DNA from 2 places in the Lysinibacillus sp. JK80 genome. Region 2 is predicted to be linked to the other one. Evidence: riboswitches for the same ligand, from Rfam matches in the RefSeq annotation. Region 2 holds a riboswitch; the other holds the start of a gene.
The links. A riboswitch is a leader RNA that binds a small molecule or an ion and turns the genes downstream of it on or off. The one in region 2 is predicted to bind preQ1.

Region 1 (5,800 bases), 2.1 Mb from region 2:
GGACATTAAATCAGGAATTGTTAATTCATGTTTGCGATCTTCACCAACTTCTAAAATGATTTGGCCTTTGTCCATCATAATAAGACGATTCCCTAAATCTAATGCTTGCTGCATATTGTGCGTTACCATTAATGTCGTTAAATTATCTTTTTCCACTAAATACTTCGTAATATGGGTAATTAATTCTGCACGTGATGGATCAAGTGCAGCTGTATGTTCATCTAGCAATAAAATAGATGGCTTTGTGAAGGTAGCCATTAAGAGCGACAAAGCTTGACGTTCCCCACCTGAAAGTAAACCTACCTTAGCAGAAAGACGATTCTCAAGATTCAAACCAAGCATCGCTAGTGATTCTTTAAAAAATTCACGACGCTTTTTGTCCACACCATTGCGTAGTCCTCTATGCTTATTTCGAGAGTATGCTAATGCTAGATTTTCTTCAATTGTCATCGTAGGTGCAGTTCCTGCCATTGGGTCCTGGAAGACACGCCCAATGTATTGAGAGCGTTTATATTCAGGCAAACTTGTCACATCATTACCATCAATCAATACTGTACCGAAATCGGGTGTTAAAGCACCTGAAATCATATTCATCATCGTTGATTTACCTGCACCATTACTACCTATAATTGTCACAAAATCACCGGGCTTTAAATGTAGGTTTATCTCCGCAAGTGCAATCTTCTCATCAGGTGTTCCTTCATTAAATACCTTATTAATACCATGTAATTTAAGCAAGGCCATTACCTCCCTGCTCTACTTTTTTTACTTGTGAAAGTTCTGCAGCACGTTTAGCTTTACGTTTACGTTCTTTACTCTTATTAATAAATTGCGGTAAGATCAGCGCCAAAATAACGATAATCGCTGTAATTAATTTCATGTCTCCTGAATCAAGGAAATCTACACGTAATGCTAAAGCTAATATAATACGATAAATGATGGCTCCTGCAATAACTGCAAACGTTGTACGGATAATAGTTTTAGTCCCAAAAATAGCTTCACCAATAATAACGGATGCGAGACCGATCACAATCATACCAATCCCCATACTAACATCAGAGAACTTCGAGTATTGTGCGATTAAAGCTCCAGAAAATGCGACAAGCGCATTGGAAAGACCTAGCCCCAAAATGATAAGTGTGTCTGTATTTGCAGAGAAGCTGCGAATCATTCGTTTATTATCACCAGTTGCTCGGATAGCTAGCCCAACCTCTGTCTTTAAGAACCAGTCTGCTATTAACTTAATTAAAATCGTGATGATTAATACAACAATCAGCACACTCCATGTACCTGGTACATGCTGAAAGCCTATGCTTTTTAATAGGTTATTGATAGCATCATCGATCCCTAAATTACTCCAAAAAGATTGAAACTTTGAAAAGATTGTTTCAGAGTTTAGTAGTGGAATATTCGGGCGACCTATCGTATTTTCTGCAGTTAACCCCATGATACGTAGATTAATCGAGTATAAAGCAATCATCATTAAAATTCCTGATAAAAGCGGATTAATCTTTCCTTTCGTGTGAAGAATTCCTGTCATACATCCAGCAATAAATCCAGCAACAATTGCCACTAAAGTCGCTAAGATTGGGTGGTAGCCAAGCAAAACCATTGTTGCTGCAGTTGCCGCCCCTGTTACAAAGCTTCCATCAACCGTTAAATCCGGAAAATCTAACACCCGAAATGTTAAATATACACCAAGTGCCATAATTGCATAGATGATTCCTTGCTCCACTGCGCCAAATAATGCTAAAAACATCGTTGAATCATCTCCTAAATCTCTTTATTATTTATATCACTTGTAAAATGAAGATAAAGCGGGGATAGTGCACCCCGCTTCGTTTTACTGTTCTAGAATTTCGGCACCCCAAGAATCTTTAATTTCGATGCCTAAATCATCTGCAACTTTTTTATTGATTAATAATTTCAGATTTTGTGGGTATTGTGCTGGTGTATCGGCAGGTGTCGCTTCACCTTTTAAAATTTTCACAGCCATTTGACCTGCTTCATAACCGATATCGAAATATTCAAAACCATAAGCGGCTAAACCGCCACGTGCTACAGAATCTAGTTCTCCTACAATTAATGGTAATTTATTCGTATTGGCAACATCAATTACCGATTCTAATGCAGAAACAACTGTGTTATCAGTAATAATATAGAAAGCGTCTACTTTACCAATTAGAGACTCTGTCGCTTGTTTTACATCCGCTGAAGTAGATGCTGATGCTTCTACCACCGCTAAACCTTGTTCGTCCATAACCTTTTTCACTTCTGAAACTTGTGCAACTGAGTTTTGCTCACCCGCATTGTAGACCATCCCTACTTTTTTCGCACCAAGTTCTTTTAGGAATGCTACAGTTTTAGAAATCGTTTCTGGATGTAAATCGATTGTGCCTGTAATATTTTTCCCTGGCTTCTCCATTGAGTCAATTAGCTGTGCACCAACAGCATCTGTAACAGATGTAAAAATAATTGGAATATCACTTGTTGCTGTTGCAGCGGCTTGTGCAGAAGGTGTAGAGTTTGCAAAAATTAAATCTACGTTTGCACTTACTAGATTGTTAGCAATCGTTGTGTTAAGGCTATTATCTCCCTGTGCAATTTGTGGATCGTAGTCAACTTTTAAACCAGCATCTTCAATTGCTTTTTTAAAGCCTTCCGTTGCTGCGTTTAACGATGGATGCTCAACAATTTGAGTAATCCCGATTTTATATGTTTTATCATCTGCATTTCCGCTCTCACTTGCATTGTTTTTTTCATTTCCTTTTGAATCTGCTGTACCTGAGCCACCGCTACCACAAGCAGCAAGAAGCAACACTAATCCAAAAAGAAGGAATGACAACTTCTTTACATTGCTTTTCACAAATAATCCCCCCGATTATATTCTCGAATATCTATCGCACTTTATCCAAACAAAGTGTGAATGTATCGCTATATTATCGTTATTATCGAGCTCCGTCAACAACATTATGAATGTTCTGACTTTTAAAAGTGACAAAATATTTTAGTTTTTCATTTAATTTGGCGCTTTAAACCGCTAAACTACGCTGTTTTAGTTAATCGATTTCTTTTTTCAACATAGTAAAAAATATTTATGACAATTTTGCGACGATAGGACATTATAGACAAAGTCTGACATTTGACTTCTACTAGATATCTATAATAGAATATTTACTTGTGTGAAAGCACCGTGGTTCGTAACCATCCCACGAAAAAAAACTAAGGAGAAATGAATATGAAGATAAAATTTTTAGCAGCAAGTGGTATCATTGCGGCTCTATATATAGCTGTAACCATGCTTGTTGCCCCATTTGGTTTTACAGAGGTACAGTTCCGAGTATCTGAGATGTTTAACCATTTAGTGGCCTTTAATCCACGCTTTGCCGTAGGGATTATTATTGGTGTATTGATCTCTAATCTCTTTTCACCACTTGGCATTTACGATTTAGTTTTTGGTGTAGGTCATTCAATGATTACTCTTGGCCTGTTTATTTTAATCTGTAAATTTGTCAAAAATATTTGGGCACGTTTAATTATTAATACATTGCTCTTTACATGTACTATGTTTATCATTGCCTTTGAGCTGAACTTGGCTTTAGAGTTGCCATTTTTCTGGACTTGGCTAACAGTCGCGGCGGGTGAATTTGTTGTATTAGCTGTAGGTGCACCGATTATGTATGTTTTAAACAAACGCCTTCACTTTAAAAATTTGATTTAACTGACGGATCTTTTTAGATTCGTCTTTTTTCTTGACACTATTCTGAAAATACTCTACAATTCTTTCTAATAAATGCAAGGAAGAAGAGTAGTAGCAAGCATTGTTACTTTTAGAGAGCTGGTGGTTGGTGCAAACCAGTAGTACAGACTTGTGAATGGACTTCAGAGCAGCCTTATCAAATGTAAGGCCGTTTCGCTCCCCGTTACCGGAGCAGGAAAGCGCGCAAAAATTGCGAATGAAGGTGGCACCACGGTTACTCGTCCTTTTTATGAGGGATTGGAGTGGCTTTTTTTTTGGAAAAATTAGCATAGAGGAGTCGAGTTAAGATGAGTACAGTAGTAGAAAAAAAGGGATATTTCGGTGAATTTGGTGGAAGCTTTGTTCCAAAGGAGCTTCAAAATGTTTTAAATAGACTAGATGAGAATTTTCAAAAGTATAAAGAGGATGATGATTTTAAGCAAGAATTAGATTACTATTTCCGTGAATATGTCGGTCGTAAATCCCCTCTTTATTTTGCAGAGAATTTAACAAAGCAATTAGGTGGCGCAAAAATCTATTTAAAACGTGAAGACCTTAACCACACAGGCTCCCATAAAATCAATAATGTATTAGGACAAATCTTACTAGCTAAACGTATGGGAGCAAATCGCGTGATTGCCGAAACAGGGGCAGGTCAACATGGTGTAGCAACAGCTACAGCGTGTGCCATGTTTGGAATGGATTGCACGGTTTATATGGGCTTGGAAGATACAAAACGCCAGGCATTGAACGTATTTCGCATGGAACTTCTCGGAGCGAAAGTTGTAGCTGTCGATAAAGGGCAAGGCCGCTTAAAGGATGCAGTAGATGAGGCATTCGCTGATTTAGTAGAAAACTATGAAACAACCTTCTATTTATTAGGCTCAGCAGTTGGACCACATCCCTTCCCATCAATGGTTAAACATTTTCAATCAGTGATTAGCCGCGAAAGTCGTGAACAGATTTTAGAAAAGGAAGGAAAGCTGCCGACAGCTGTTCTTGCCTGTGTAGGAGGCGGTAGTAATGCCATTGGGGCATTTGCTGATTATATTGCAGACGAAGATGTTCGTCTTATTGGAATAGAGCCAGACAAAGCTGCTACCTTAAACGAAGGAACACCAGGAGAGCTACACGGCTTCAAATGTTTAGTACTTCAGGACGCAGAAGGTAACCCACTCCCTACCTATTCAATAGCAGCTGGTTTAGATTATCCAGGTGCGGGGCCTGAGCATAGCCATTTGAAAACAATCGGTCGTGCTGAGTATGTGACCGTGACAAATGAAGAAGTTTTAGATGCCTTCCAAGTACTTTCTAAGGTTGAAGGTATTATTCCTGCCCTTGAAAGCTCACATGCAGTCGCACATGCTCTAAAATTAGCACCAACTTTATCATCTGAGGAAAGCATTATTATTAATATTTCTGGTCGTGGCGATAAAGACGTTGAACAAGTCTTCCACATGCTAACTAAATAACTCAAAAAAGAGCGACTTCCATTTACGGAAATCGCTCTTTTACCTATACCAATGATTTAGGATAAATTTCTGCTACATTATCTCGCAGCTTCGCTTTCAGGAATTTTCCGACAGATGTCTTTGGAATTTCTTCTAGAAAGACGACTGCATCTGGTACCCACCACTTGGCAAATTGATTTTCTAAAAAAGCAAGAAGCTCTGGTTCAGTTACTGATTGTCCCTCTTTCAATACAACGCAAGCTAATGGACGCTCCTGCCATTTAGCATGGGGCATGGCAATGACAGCCGCTTCTAAAACGGCATCATGAGTCATCAGCGCATTTTCCAAATCAACAGAGGAAATCCATTCCCCACCTGATTTAATAAGATCCTTCGTACGGTCAGTAATTTTAATAAAGCCATCTGCTGTTCGTACAGCAATATCACCAGTATATAACCAACCATCTCGATAGGCATCTGCTGTTCGCTCATCACGATAGTATTCGTTGGAAATCCATGGGCCTTTTAAACGTAATTCCCCCATTGTTTCGCCATCCCAAGGTACCTCACCCGCCTCATTAATAATACTAGATTCGATACCTGCCATTGT
Region 2 (5,800 bases):
TGATTTTGTCACATCAATTGATACATTATAATTACCGCCGTTCCCCTTTATATCTTTTACTAAAACTTGTTTCGTTACGGAAATATCCTGGTCTTTAAGTGATTGTGGACCAAAAGTAACTGTCCCTTTTAAGTTTTCTGAAACAGCTCCTGTTCCATCTAAAATTGCACTATCCAATGCATAGGCAAGAATTTCTGGATGTGCTGCAGCATAAGCATTTACACGACCTGCACCTTGAGAGAACACATCGTATTTTGTTTTATCTAAAACCTTTGCTGTATTAGAAAGCGCCACTTTTATGTCGAACGCATTCCAATCAGGATTTGCTTGTTTAAGTAATGCAACAATACCTGTAATATGCGGTGTTGCCATAGAGGTTCCTGTTTTACGATCATATGCCTCTGCATAATCTGCATTAGGGAAGTCCTTTTTATACATTGGAATCGTTGACATAATGTTTGTTCCAGGTGCACTTACATCTGGTTTAATATCAAAGTTTGGCGTAGATGGGCCACGGGAGCTTGAATCGTTTACTTCATCTCCCAGTGTCTTTGTGGAAGTAAATTGACTAAAGCTAACTTTTCCAGTTCCACCGGCTAATGCAGCACGAATTGCATTGCCATCCGTTTGGGACATATCAAATGTTGGTAGAAAAGCAAAGGAATCACCTAGGAATGTACCTGAAATATTAGGTGCATTTGTTCCACCAGCAAAGTTATGAATAATTGTGGCGACTGCTCCATTTGCCTTTGCATTCGCAATTTTATCAACAAATGCGATACTGCCACGAGAGATTAATGCCACTTTACCTTCTACATCAATTCCCTCATAGTCTTTTACTTCTCCGTTTCCAGGAATAGCAACTAGGTCAAATTCTCCTTGAAGCTGTGTTGCTAAATCCCTTCCAAAAGTTGTTCCCATTAATGGGAGCTGTTTTGTTAAGTTGTAGTCACCAACTGTAACATTCACTTCACCGTTATACATTGTTTCTGGATTTGTTGTGTTACCCACAGCAATTCCTAAACGAGCGGTTGCAGGCGTGCCCATTGTTCCTCGATTTGGGCCGGAGTTCCCTGTTGCAATTACTCCGATTGTTCCAGCCATCATTGCATTATTAATAGCAAATGAACCAGCGTCCGTTTCAGAGTTAGCCCCCCCACCAAGAGAAAGGTTGATTATGTCCATTTTTTCTGTTACAGCCGTTTCAATTGCTTTAACAATACCAGATGTAGCCCCACTTCCATATGCACCAAGAACACGGTAAGCATAAAGGTCTACTTTTGGAGCAATTCCTTTAATGCCGAAATTGTTAGCTCCAATTGCTGCAATGGTTCCAGCAACATGGGTACCGTGAGAAGTATAGAACGAGCTTCCCTTTTCATTAAATTCAGGTGTTCCAGCAGGACGCTCAGAAGGCAAGGTTTCCGATGCATCGTCATCTGCCCGAGGCTTTGTGTAAGTTGATGAATTTGGAATGAAGTTTTTCCCACCCTTGTAAATTCCAGCGAACTCAGGGTGATCTGCGTCAATACCAGTATCTAATACTGCTACCTTTATACCTTGTCCTTCAATTCCTTCATTCCAAAGCTGTTCGATGCCGAGGAAAGAAATACTTGTATTCATTTGAGCCTCTAGTTGATCTTCCTTAATCAGTTCTGATGATTTCATTGTATTATCTTCAGATGCGTAAACAATTGCATCAGGTTCAATTAATGTTATTCCTTCTATTGAAAGCAGCTTTGGGAGATCATTTGCTTTCACAGTTGCTGCAAAACCGTTTAAAACAGTATCAAATGTGTAGCCTTGAGTCATTTGAACATTTTTAGTAGCTAATTCTTTCTTAACTTGTGCTTGTTGAGATTTTACATTTGATCGAACTTCATTTGCTCGCGCATTAGAGAACTTTTGGCCTTTCAATTGGCTCATTCCTTGCTCTAGTGCCACAGGCTTTTCAGATAAATGTACGATGACTGCAACTTCTTGATTGCCTGATACATTTTGTAAGCTTTCGTGAAGAGTTGGACCATCTTTAGACAAGCTTAGCTGTTCAGCGATAGCCGCCTTTAATTGAAGTATACTTTCACTTTGGCTATCCTGCTTGAATGGCTTCGAATCTTCAGCATTAGCACTCGATAATGGAACCAATAGAAAAAGCACCATAACGAAAGCTATCATACTACTTAAAAACTTCGTAAACTTAAACTTTTTCAAATCTCATTTCTCCCTCCGCTCTTAATTATCACACTTTTCAGTTTAGTGTGATATTTCCAATTTATCACAGGTGAGATAATTCGAATATCGGAATATTGAAAAATCTCAAAATATTGATAATTAGTATTACTTTGTTAAAAATGGATTAATTCTATTTTCCTAGTAATTTAATAAAAAAGTAGAACTTTCAAATGAGTATTGACTTACAGTGATTCATACTTTTTATCATTTAAGAGTTTTATAAAAAATCCATTTGACGTCCTGTATTATTTTTTGTACGATATTGAAGAAAAGAATGCCCGGACTAGAACGGGAGAGGTTCATAGCTGATACCCTCTATAAAAAACTATGGAAACATGACAATATGCCATGTCCATATCGGACGTGGCTTTTTTTATCTGTTTACTTATGTTTTAAATAGAATGATTGGTGATGCCTCTCTTGAAAAGTGTTGGGAAACATTTTACAAGGAGGTTTTTTTATGTCTGGCAGAAGTCATGAAGAAGGATTAAAGGATTTGACCCTATTAGGTAATCAAGGTACAAAGTATTCCTATGATTATGCACCTGAGGTATTAGAGGCAGTGGATAATCTTCATGCTAATCGAGATTATTTTGTTAAGTTTAATTGCCCAGAGTTTACCAGTTTATGTCCGCTTACAAGTCAGCCGGATTTTGCAACGATGTACATTTCATATATCCCAGATAAAAAAATTGTTGAAAGTAAATCTCTAAAGTTGTATTTATTCAGTTTTAGAAATCACGGCGATTTCCATGAAGATTGCGTGAATATCATTATGAATGATTTAATTGCATTACTTGATCCAAGATATATAGAGGTTTGGGGGAAATTTACTCCACGTGGGGGTATCTCGATTGATCCATGGTGTAACTATGGGAAGCCAGGAACTAAATACGAAGAAATCGCCAATTATCGTTTAATGAACCACGATCTTAACCCAGAAAAAATTGATAATCGATAAATGAAGCAAGACAGAGGTTTTTAGCTACCCTCTTAAAAAAACTAAGAAGAAAGCAGCACTTTTTCTTAGAGTGCTGTTTTTTCGATATAAGGGAGTCTTTATAGATGAAAAAGGAAAAAGCAATTGTAGTATTTAGTGGAGGTCAGGACAGCACAACTTGTTTGTTCTGGGCAAAAGAACGCTTTGAAGAGATTGAGGCAGTAACTTTCGATTATGGTCAAAGGCATCGTCTTGAAATTGACTGTGCGAAGGTGATAACAGAGGAGCTTGGTATCAAGCATCACATACTTGATATGTCTCTCCTGAATCAACTTGCTCCGAATGCATTGACACGACAAGACATAAAGGTGAAGGACGGAGAAAATGGTGAGCTCCCATCGACTTTTGTGCCTGGCCGCAATCTCCTTTTTCTTTCATTTGCGGGCGTTTTAGCGAGCCAAGTAGGGGCAAAGCATATTGTAACAGGTGTTTGTGAAACTGATTTTAGTGGATATCCGGATTGCCGAGATGTCTTTATTAAATCCTTAAATGTAACGTTAAATTTATCGATGGATGATTCCTTTGTGATTGATACACCCTTGATGTGGCTGAATAAGGCACAAACATGGGAATTAGCTGATCAGCTTGGGGCACTTGAGTTTGTACGACAAAGAACGTTGACTTGCTATAACGGTGTCATAGCAGATGGATGTGGTGAATGCCCAGCATGTAAATTGCGAAATAAAGGGCTTGATGAGTATTTAAGTTATAGGAAGGAGTCTTAAGGCATGTCAGATTTTAAAATCGTTGAGAGACTCCAGAGAATTGATGTGGATATTCAAAGAAATCAATTGAAATATCATGCAAAGCGTGTTCTCATAAGCAAAGAATTTACCTTCGATGCTGCCCATCATCTACATCATTATGAAGGGAAATGTAAAAATCTACATGGGCATACCTATCGAGCTATATTAGGACTGAGTGGCTACACAGATGAACGTGGTTTGATGATTGATTTCGGCGATATAAAAGAAATATGGAAACATAAAATAGAGATTCATTTGGATCACCGTTATTTAAATGAAACGCTTCCACTCATGAATACGACGGCAGAGAATATTGTTGTTTGGATTTACGAAAAGTTGACTGAGGCCTTGCTTGATGAAGGATATAACGGTGTACGTGTAGAGTTTATCAGGCTTTACGAGACTCCAACAAGCTATGCAGAAGCTAGAAGGGAGTGGATGGAAGTTGAGTAAAGTACCTGTTATCGAGATTTTTGGGCCAACGATTCAAGGAGAGGGTATGGTCGTTGGCCAGAAGACAATGTTTGTAAGAACTGCGGGCTGCGATTATTCCTGTTCTTGGTGTGATTCATCGTTTACGTGGGATGGCAGTGGAAAGCACCTTATTGTCCAAATGACAGCGGAAGAGATTTGGTCTGAGTTGAAACGTTTAGGGGGCAATGGTTTTTCATTTGTCACAATTTCAGGCGGCAATCCTGCACTCAATCCGAATCTAGCAGAGCTTATTGCCATTTTAAAAGAAAATGACATAAAAATCGGGGTAGAAACACAGGGGAGTAGGTGGCAAAAATGGATGTATGAGATTGATGAACTGACAATATCTCCAAAGCCACCTAGTTCTGGAATGACCACAGACTACTCGGTGCTCTCTTATATCTTCGAAAAACTTAAAGATCGGAACAGCAATCACCATGTATCCCTCAAAATAGTCGTTTTTAATCAAGAGGATTACGATTATGCTAAACAAATTCACCATCGATATCCAATGATTCCTTTTTATCTTCAAGTCGGTAATGATGATCTCACGGCAACTGATAATTCACAATTAATGATGGATTTATTGGATAAATATCGTGCACTGATTGATAGAGTAATGAAGGATGAGGATTTAAGAGATGTTAAAGTACTGCCACAGTTACATGCCCTTGTGTGGGGAAATAAAAGAGGTGTATAGTGTGCCATTACAAAAATTAAATTTACTTGAGGAGTAATAGTTTGAGAATATTATTTTATTTATTATCTATTGTTATTGCTAATGTGGTAACGGCAGCATTTGCACCATTCCATTTTGGTATGTTTATTGTTCCAATGGGAACGCTTTTAATTGGGGCCACCTTTATTTTTCGGGATCTAGTACAAAATAAATATGGTAGAAAAAAGACGTATTTATTTATTATTACAGCTTTAATTTTATCAGCTGTGGTGTCATTCCTACTAGGTGATACACTTTTAATTGTGGTAGCCTCAGCACTATCATTTGTTGTCGCAGAAACGGCCGATACTGAAATTTATACTCGATTAAAATTACCAATGGCTTGGCGTGTGTTCTACAGTGGTATTGTTGGAGGATTTCTAGATTCTGCAATTTTCGTAGTAATCGGCTTAAGTCCACTTGGTGCCAATATATTGCCATGGGAAGCGGTACCTGCCGCCATTTTGGGGCAAATTATTGTGAAGACGATTATACAAATGATTGGCGCAATTATTTTAAATAAAGTTGGGCCAATGAAAGAAAAATATATTATTCCAGAATAATTATTCCTTATTATGAAGATACGGATCACAAGTAAGCTTTTTAAAAACAGGCCCATTCGCTTTATTC

Region 1: linked by a shared signal. The riboswitch ahead of HXV90_RS12970 (QueT transporter family protein) and the one ahead of queF (preQ(1) synthase) in region 2 are both predicted to bind preQ1.

The regions. Positions count from the first base shown of each region.
Region 1 covers NZ_CP058997.1:2,536,119-2,541,918, forward strand. The annotation lists gene HXV90_RS12955 (ABC transporter ATP-binding protein) at 1-738, opposite strand, end outside; gene HXV90_RS12960 (ABC transporter permease) at 731-1,759, opposite strand; gene HXV90_RS12965 (ABC transporter substrate-binding protein) at 1,844-2,866, opposite strand; PreQ1 riboswitch class I at 3,188-3,232, shown strand; gene HXV90_RS12970 (QueT transporter family protein) at 3,239-3,721, shown strand; T-box leader at 3,790-3,989, shown strand; gene trpB (tryptophan synthase subunit beta) at 4,048-5,211, shown strand; gene HXV90_RS12980 (long-chain fatty acid--CoA ligase) at 5,255-5,800, opposite strand, start outside.
Region 2 covers NZ_CP058997.1:4,586,632-4,592,431, reverse strand. The annotation lists gene HXV90_RS23085 (S8 family serine peptidase) at 1-2,211, opposite strand, end outside; PreQ1 riboswitch class I at 2,521-2,567, shown strand; gene queF (preQ(1) synthase) at 2,693-3,193, shown strand; gene queC (7-cyano-7-deazaguanine synthase QueC) at 3,298-3,957, shown strand; gene queD (6-carboxytetrahydropterin synthase QueD) at 3,961-4,431, shown strand; gene queE (7-carboxy-7-deazaguanine synthase QueE) at 4,424-5,152, shown strand; gene HXV90_RS23060 (VUT family protein) at 5,194-5,733, shown strand.